2 regions of the Desemzia sp. FAM 23990 genome follow, and region 2 is predicted to be linked to the other one. Evidence: riboswitches for the same ligand, from Rfam matches in the RefSeq annotation. Region 2 holds a riboswitch; the other holds the start of a gene.
The links. A riboswitch is a leader RNA that binds a small molecule or an ion and turns the genes downstream of it on or off. The one in region 2 is predicted to bind magnesium.

Region 1 (4,358 bases), on a different contig from region 2:
AGAAATCAGTGAAGCATTAGAAAGTATGAAGCGAAAAAATATTATTCCATTTGTAGCGACTGGCCGCAGTCCGATTGAGATTGAACATGTATTGGAAAATAGCCCGATAGATTCTTTTATTACACTGAATGGCCAATATATTGTTTATGAAGGAAAGGAAATATACCGAAGTGCTATTCCGAAAAAATTGATGAATGAATTGAAATCTGCTACCGATAAGTATGACTTTCCTTTATCTATGTACACACATGATAAAATCCGCACGACGAAGGATACTCAAACAATGATCACCGCTTATAAAAATATCCATACGAAACCACCTGAAGTGGATGCTGCTTTTCATTTGAAGGAAGAAGTATTGATGGCGCTGATTATTAATGATGATCCTAGTTACGATGAGGATTTTCGTTCTAAATTTCCTCAATTGTCTTTTTACCGCAATACACCGTATAGCGTAGACACTATTATTAAAAACAATTCCAAAGCAACTGGGATCAAAGAATTAGAAAAATTACTAGGCCTTGAAAATGTTCCAACGTATGCTTTTGGAGATGGTCCAAACGATAGAGAAATGATTGCCTATGCTGATTATGGTATCGCCATGCAAAATGGAGTGGATGAAGTAAAAGAAGTAGCTGATTACGTTACCTCATTTAGCAATGTAGAAGGCGGCATTATAGAAGGTTTGAAAAAATACAATTTAATTTAGCAGTTGTATTTATTTCGATAAGCAAATCCCATTCGCACTTTTGTGAATGGGATTTGTTGCATGGTGGGGGATAGTCCACTATTTTGCCTTATGGTGATTCAAACTGCAATGATCATCATTCAGTGTCTCTGGATGATGATCAAACTAAGCTTATCATCATAGCAATTTACTCCATCAGCTTTTATACACAAAATGGCTGAAACATTTAGTCCTCTGTTCATAAATAACCCTTTAAAGGAGCGTTTAGAATAGGGGAGAACCACTTGACCACAACAGCTTTTGTTTAGAAAACAAAAAAAGCAGTAAATACTGACAAATCAGTATTTGCTGCTTTTTTATTGTATGGAGACGAGGGGAGTCGAACCCCTGTCCAAACATAACGACACCTAGACGTCTACGTTTATAGTTATACTACTTAAAAGTTCGCTTAGTATTAGCCGCACAACAGGCATCGTACTTTGCTAGTCTGATAATCTCTTCTAAATCTTGCAGACGGAAAGATTTAGTGTATCCCACTGATTATAGGACCCTTACTCGAGTACATGGGCGATACCGAGAGGATCTACACTAAGCTGTTATTACGCAGCTAAAGCGTAAGAGTTATTATTGTTTTTAGCAGTTATATTTAACTGTAACGTTTTTACGTAGCCGTAACCTACGAAACGCGATCCAAGCTCGACCTATGCCTGTCGAATCCGTAACGCCCCCGAAATAAAAGGGAGTACAGACTTAGTACCTAAAGTACTATAATAGTCATCTATCTAACTCTGCAACTATCATACCACATCTACTAATCAAAAGAAAGTATGTTCGCTCCGGAAATAAAAAAAAGAAAGCTTAAGCTGCCTTTTAAGCAGACTATAAAACTTTCTTTTCTGTCATGCAAGTCCATTATAACCATTGCTTGTTGATTTTGATATAAATGTCTTTAACGTTTTGAGTTGTAACGATATAAGCTGTAACAATTAAAATCATCCATTTCCAGTAAATTACTGGCAAAGCCACAAAGTCAAAAAACGTACCTAGCGGGCTACCAGGAATCCAGATAGCTGCTGCAATAACAGCTAGTGTTGAAGGAATCACACTCATACTAGCTCTGCTTTGAATAAATGGAATTTTTTCGTTTGAATAATATGCACAACGACTGTCTGAGTAATCAATCCGATAACAAACCATCCTGAATGGAATAAAGGTGCATCTTGCACAGAGTTTACTTGGAAAACAAACCACATCAACAAGAAAGTCAAAATATCAAAAATGGAACTGATTGGTCCAATGCTGAAAGTAAATTTCAGCAAATCAGCAGTTTTCCAAGTAGCTGGTTCCATGAGATTTTCAGAATCCATTTTGTCCCAAGGAATGGCTAATTGTGCAACGTCATAAATCAGATTTTGAACGAGCAATTGGATAGAGAGCCCTTCTATTTGAGTGTGTAATTGTGCCAAAAAAGTTTTTTCTGTCAGATAACCGATTTCTTTTAGTTGGTTATTTTTTGATTTTTTTTCGGTATAAATAGAATTTTTTTGTTTACTATTATGTTTTCCTCCTTGACTTAAAGGAAAATAAGCGTGCTACATCATCAGCCGAATAAAATGGGTTATGGTAGCATGACTTATTTCTCTTTTAGTTTTCCAATCACTAGCAGAGCTTTGTTCCATACTCTTTCACCTCATTTTTATCGTTTATTTTGAAACGAATCTGTAGGACTTCTATATGATGGTTTACCTTCGTAGTACAGAATGCAAAACAACAAAAAAGCATACACCCCATCTGACGACAGAGTATATGCTTGAATATCCAATCCAAATAAAGGGTAAACATTCCATATCTAGATAATATTTTTTTGCATGTTAAAAAAACATTATGCCTTCTCCATCGTTGAGTTTTAGCACTATATGGCGTAGATTGTTCAACAGCTACGTTAAGAATGACCTTGCGTCGATCATTCCTGTTGACCCATTGGTGTCTCTCGACGTTTTTGTGCAGCAGCGTTTTTCCATATAGGAGCCTCGTCTAACAGAAGCTTTATTCATTTCGTTTGCCATGCTAGTTCAAAAAAATTTATAAGTCAAGTTTGATGGAAGAAAAATAATCATTTAAAAAAGCCTAATCAGTCAATCTTTAAGTAATACTTACGGATTCACAGTCAATGTAAAAAGTTTCATTTGCCGATATACTAGTATCATATTTATTAAATTGGTATCATATAACGATACTTGTGTTGCTTTAATATCATTAAGAATAAGAAAGGAGAAAAGACGGTTTAGTTAGAAAAAATGAAAGCGGTATCTGTTGTGACATATGAAGAATGGGAGTGAATAAAATGGAAAAAGTAATTGATGTACATCCAGATAATCTGGCTACTAGAAAGCCTGCTAAATATCGGACAGCTAAAGTTTGGCAAATTGGAGCTTTTGCACTAAATAATACAGCAACAAACGCATTTATGTTTTTAATGACTTTTGTATCCTATTATGCAACAGGAGTTGTTGGATTAGGAACTGTCTTAGTTTCAACGCTCATTACAGCTAGTCGTCTCTGGGATGGTGTTACTGATCCAATTATCGGTCTTTGGATTGATAAAACTGATGGTAAGTTAGGGAAATTCAGACCGTTTATGATTTCTGGTTATGTTGTTATGACCATTACCACGTTATTATTGTTTTTTACCAATCATTTAATTCCAGAAAACTTACGTTTGGCTTAATTTATAGTGTTGTATTTGATTTATATTGTTGGGTACACTTTCCAGACAGCTTGTACAAAATCTGGCCAGTCGGTATTAACCAATGATCCAAATCAACGGCCATTATTCTCTACATTTGATTTGTCTTATACGTCTTTATTCTTTGCTGGTGCTGCTGTTTATGTATCAAATTATCTAGAACCAAAACATGGTGGTTTTAATGAAGCTTTCTTTGCTGAATTTGTTATCACAGTAGTGTTAATGGTAGGAGTGTTAACTTTACTGGCAGTTGCTGGTATTTGGAAGCATGATAGAACAGAAAATTTTGGTACAGGTGGAAAACAAGAAAAAATTGGTTTAAAAGACATGTTTGGGATTTTAAAAGGGAACCGACCTTTACAAATGTTGATTGTTGCTGCGGCAACTGATAAGTTAGCCTTAACAGTTGCAAATAATGCTATTGTAATGGTCTTGTTATTTGGTGTCGTAATCGGGGATTATGGATTGTATGGTCAAGTATCAGCTTACACAATGATTCCTTCTTTGATTATTATCCAAATCGGTACAAGATATGCTCGTAAATTAGGTTCTAAGCAGGCTTTAGTAACTGCAACATGGGCATGTATCATTATTTACTCTGCGCTATTTGCTCTATTGTTACTAGGAGATCCTTCTCAAATCAGCTTTGATAACATGGGATTCATGACAATCGCTTTCTTAGTATTGTTTATTCTAGGTAATGGTGTGAAAACAGTATCAGGTGGGATTGTTATTCCAATGATTCCAGATATTACAGATTATGAAACCTATAAAACAAGCCGTTATGCACCTGGTGTAATGGGAACGATCTTCTCATTTGTGGATAAAATGATTTCTTCTTTTGGACAAACCATTATTGGTATTACTTTAGCCTGGGTCGGCTTTACTGAAGTATTCCCCACAACGGAAACTCCCTATACAGAA
Region 2 (4,358 bases):
TTGTCTTGATCATTATCCGTAAACGAAGAAATATAGCTAAAGGAATCGTTTATTTGATCATATCTGCTTCACTGGTCTGTGCGTATTTGGATTATATATCGGGCTGGAGTGCTTGGTCTACCACTTATGCGATTCCGCTGATCTGTACATTTGCTACAATAGCTATGTTTTTCGCGGTCCGAATCGTTCGCTTAAAAGTGGAAGATTATGTGTTGTATCTGTTGACTGCAACGCTGCTCGGATTTATGCCGACGACATTTTTGTTTTTAAATTGGACAACATGGCTGTTCCCATCCCAATTGTCGCTTTTATTGAGTACCTTGATGTTTATCTGGATCACCGCTATACACGGAAGAGCTATTATCACAGAACTGCAAAAACGCGCACAAATTTAAGGAAATATTCTCAGAAACAGTAACAAAGCTTCTTTTCAATTTAGTTATTGAAAAGAAGCTTTGTTTGTAAGGGATAAAAGAACAACTTGAGTAGTCATACTGTTATAAAATATGAAGCAGCTCAGTTGCTATACTAAAATAAATCAGCAATCCCAAAGCATCGTTGATAGTGGTGATAAAAGGACCAGAGGCAATTGCTGGATCGATGTTCATTTTGTGAATAACAATTGGAATAGTCGCGCCAACTACTGTGGAGAGACTAAGTGTGAAGAAAAGCGAGATGCCAATGATCAGTGCTAAAATGAGATTCCCATAGAAGAGACCTGCTACCACTCCCAATACTGTTCCAGCGACACCTCCAATCATTGTACCTGCTAGAAATTCTTTCCAGATCGTCTTCCAAAATTGTTTCCGGTTTCTTTCCTCTCCTTGGGAAATATTCCGTACAGCTATGGCAAGTGATTGAGTACCGACATTTCCGGCAGAGTCCATGATAATAGGAATAAAAGCAGCAAGGATGACTACTTGGTTGAGTGTTTCTTCAAAAGAACTGATGAGAGAAGCACTGATCATTCCTAGGAAAACTAGGATGATAATCCATGGCATTCGAAGCCGAGCCATCTCAAAGGCACTTTCTTCTCCTTTTTCTATTTTTTTCGGATTTTTTCGAATAGCTGAAAATTCATTAAAATCTTCCTTAGTTTCTTCGACTAAAACATCCATGATGTCATCTACAGTTACGATCCCCATCAGTTTATTTTTCTGATCCAAAACGGGGACAGCCAGCAGATCGTAATCTTGAATGATTTGAGCCACCTCTTCTTGGTCATCGTCGATTCGGACGAAAGCCAGTTGGGTATGCATGATATCCGCCAGCTTTGTTTCTTCCGAATGAAGAATGAGATCCCTTAGTGATACGACTCCGACTAAATGATCAGCATCATCCAGAACATAGAAGTAGTAAACCAATTCTGTAGCTTTCGCAATAGTACGAACTAAATCAATCGTTTGTTGTATAGTATGTTCAAGAGTAACCACTACCATCCCTTTGGTCATTATTGAACCAGCAGTCTCTGGTTCATAGGAGAGCATTTCTTCCACTTTTTTCCTCTCTGTATCTTCGAGTAAGTTAAGAAGAACTTTTTTTTCATCTTCATCAAAATAAGATAAAAAGGCCACAACGTTATCTAATTCCATATACGGAAACAAATGGGCGGTATACTGTGGCGAGAATACCTCATAAGCCTCTATTTGATCTGCTGGATCCATCCATTCGAACAATTCTGCAAATTCTGTTGGGCCTAGAAAGGACTCTATTTTCTTTTTCTTTTCAGGATAAAGCAAGTGAAACAGTTCTACTTGGTCTTTTAGATGGAGTTTCAAGAAGAGCCTCCGGAATCTCTTCCGATTGTTTTCTTTAGCAGCTCTAAAGACAGCCTCATAGTAATTATTTTTTCTAGTGTCTATTTTTTTCATTCCGATCATTCCTTTCGGGAAGGTTTACTAGATGCCATTCTTTTTTTTGTATCGTTAATTCAAACTTTCTCCTTCGACTATCCGAATTCGGATCCATATAAACCACCTCCTTAAAAGAATTCGTTCGTTAAAAAAATAGAGAACGTTACTACTTTAAGCGTTTAGTTCTATAGACAATGGCCTCCATTTCACGATAAAAAAGTGCCTCACCATGAAATAGCGAAAGATCCCAACTCTAGAATGAACGCTAAAAATTTATAAAACAAAAAAAGCACGCCCCCGAAGAGTGTGCAAAAAGACTGCCTGAGCAGCACGTTTCAAAATGGTTTATTTTGTCTATTTTCTGCACCTCTTCGTTGAGTTTTAGCTCTGTACAGCATAGGGATTGCCCCAGCTGCATTAAGAATTTCCTTAATTCGAAAATTCCTGTTAACCCATTGGCGTCTTTCGACGTTTCTGGGCAGCAGCCTATCTCTCGTACAGTAGCCTCACCTAACAAGGTTATTTACTTTTTATCTACGGACCTATTATAGAATATTGTTCACTTATTTACAAGCTTGCTTATTTGCTGATACATGACTGTTTCTTGCTATCCAAAATTTATAATACCGTACACCATAAATAAGGATACAAACCACTAAATGTGGTTTGCATCCTTATTTGACTAACGGTATTTCTTCATTGTATGAACTAAACGCTCAAGTGCATCCATCAAAATTTTAGTAGGCACAGCAAGGTTCAAGCGTTCAAAACCATTGCCTTCAGTCCCAAAGATATATCCTTCATCCCCAAATACCAAAGCTTCCTTGTGCATAACTTCTTCGAGTTCACTAGCCGAAAGCCCAAAAGCATTGAAATCCAGCCATTGCAAAAACGTTCCTTCTAAATCAAATACCGTTACTTCAGGCAATTCTTGGTTTAAATAGCGTTTCAATTCTTGATGATTGTGCCAAATCAGTTCTTTGAATTCCTTTAACCAAGGTACGCCTACGGTATAAGCCAATTCGGTAGCTTTTAACCCAAGCACATTTGTTCCGCCATCCAAACCCGTGACTTCCATATCCTCTAAAAATCGTTCGCGCAAATTTGGATTGGAAATAATGATGTTGGAGTTTTTTTGTCCCGCTAAGTTAAAAGACTTGCTGACAGCTGTAGCGGTGATACAAATAGAAGCTGCGTCTTCAGTCGCTATAGCCATTGGTGTATAAGAATGCCCGGGCATGGTGAGATCATGATGAATCTCATCTGCCAAAATAATCACGTCATTAGCCACGCAAATATCTATCACTTTAGCCAATTCGTCTTTGGACCACACTCTTCCAACTGGATTATGAGGATTGGAGAATAAGAGCAGTTTATTCGCAGGGTCTTTTGCTTTTTTTTCCAAATCTGCGAAGTCGATTTCATAATGTGTCTCTTTTTGGATCAAGACACTTTTCACAATATGGCGTTCGGTTTTTTCGATGGCTGCATAGAAAGGGTAGTAGACAGGCGATAAAAGCAATACGCCATCTCCTGGATCAGTGAATGAACGGATAGTAGGATAGAAGGAGGTGACTACACCAGGTATAGTCAGAATCCAATCGTCTTCAATTTCCCAATGGTGCTGGATTTTCATCCAATTTTTTACAGCCGATAAATACTCTTTGGTAGGTAGGTCGTAACCCAAAATAGCTGTTTCTAAAAATTTTTGAAGCCCTTGAATAATTTCAGGCGCCATTTTCATATCCACATCAGCGATAGATAAAGGATAAATGTTATCATCTAATGAAGGATTCCAGTCATGCATTTGTTGCCATTTAGCGGAACCTGTATGTGATCTGTTGACAGCAGTAGTAAAATCATAAACCATAATCGCAGCCTCCTAAAAAGTCTAGTTATCTTACAAGTATTCTAACATAGATAGTCTTTTACACAGAATAGAAACTAAATTTGTGGACAATATCGCGTGTAGGAAGCTATTATTCTGTATTTATGGAGTTTAAACAATTTTAGTATTATCTGTTGATGTAATTTCTTCAAATTCGGCTTCAATGATTTCTAAATCTTTATTAAAATTACCTTCTTTATAATTTGAACTGTAACCTTTAATTAATTCTCTATTTAACTTCTTCGCTGCTAGCTCCATGGTAACAGCTGTAAGACCACCAGAAGCTATACCCCCAATAACAGGAATAGCTTTTGAAGCCGCGCTTGCAAGTCCTTTTTTAGTTAGTGTTTTTGAGGCAACTACTTTTGAGATATTTTTTATAAATGGATACCAGAGTGTTTTAGTTAAGGCTGTTGTCATAATTTTTTTTGAAGCATATTTTGCTGCGTTTGTACTCGCTACGCGTAATAAAGATGCAGCACCTTGTGCGCTGAACATTGTACCTAAAAATAAAACTAAACCGTCAATCTTCAATTCACCATCTTGATCAATAATATTTTCATAATCATAGATGTAGGCAAGCTCTTGAATAAGCCTAATAGAATAAATCATGTTCT

Region 1: linked by a shared signal. The riboswitch ahead of ACEN4I_RS03795 (cation transporting ATPase C-terminal domain-containing protein) and the one ahead of mgtE (magnesium transporter) in region 2 are both predicted to bind magnesium.

The regions. Positions count from the first base shown of each region.
Region 1 covers NZ_JBGQQW010000006.1:79,586-83,943, reverse strand. Annotated here, with positions in the region: gene ACEN4I_RS03810 (Cof-type HAD-IIB family hydrolase) at 1-709, shown strand, start outside; RNA gene ssrA (transfer-messenger RNA) at 1,050-1,417, opposite strand; gene ACEN4I_RS03800 (hypothetical protein) at 1,601-1,798, opposite strand; gene ACEN4I_RS03795 (cation transporting ATPase C-terminal domain-containing protein) at 1,795-2,154, opposite strand; M-box (ykoK) riboswitch at 2,572-2,737, opposite strand; partial or broken gene ACEN4I_RS03790 (MFS transporter) at 3,018-4,358, shown strand, end outside.
Region 2 covers NZ_JBGQQW010000036.1:7,148-11,505, reverse strand. Annotated here, with positions in the region: gene ACEN4I_RS12510 (DUF6320 domain-containing protein) at 1-395, shown strand, start outside; gene mgtE (magnesium transporter) at 498-1,871, opposite strand; M-box (ykoK) riboswitch at 2,214-2,378, opposite strand; gene ACEN4I_RS12500 (MalY/PatB family protein) at 2,536-3,723, opposite strand; gene ACEN4I_RS12495 (bacteriochlorophyll 4-vinyl reductase) at 3,853-4,358, opposite strand, start outside.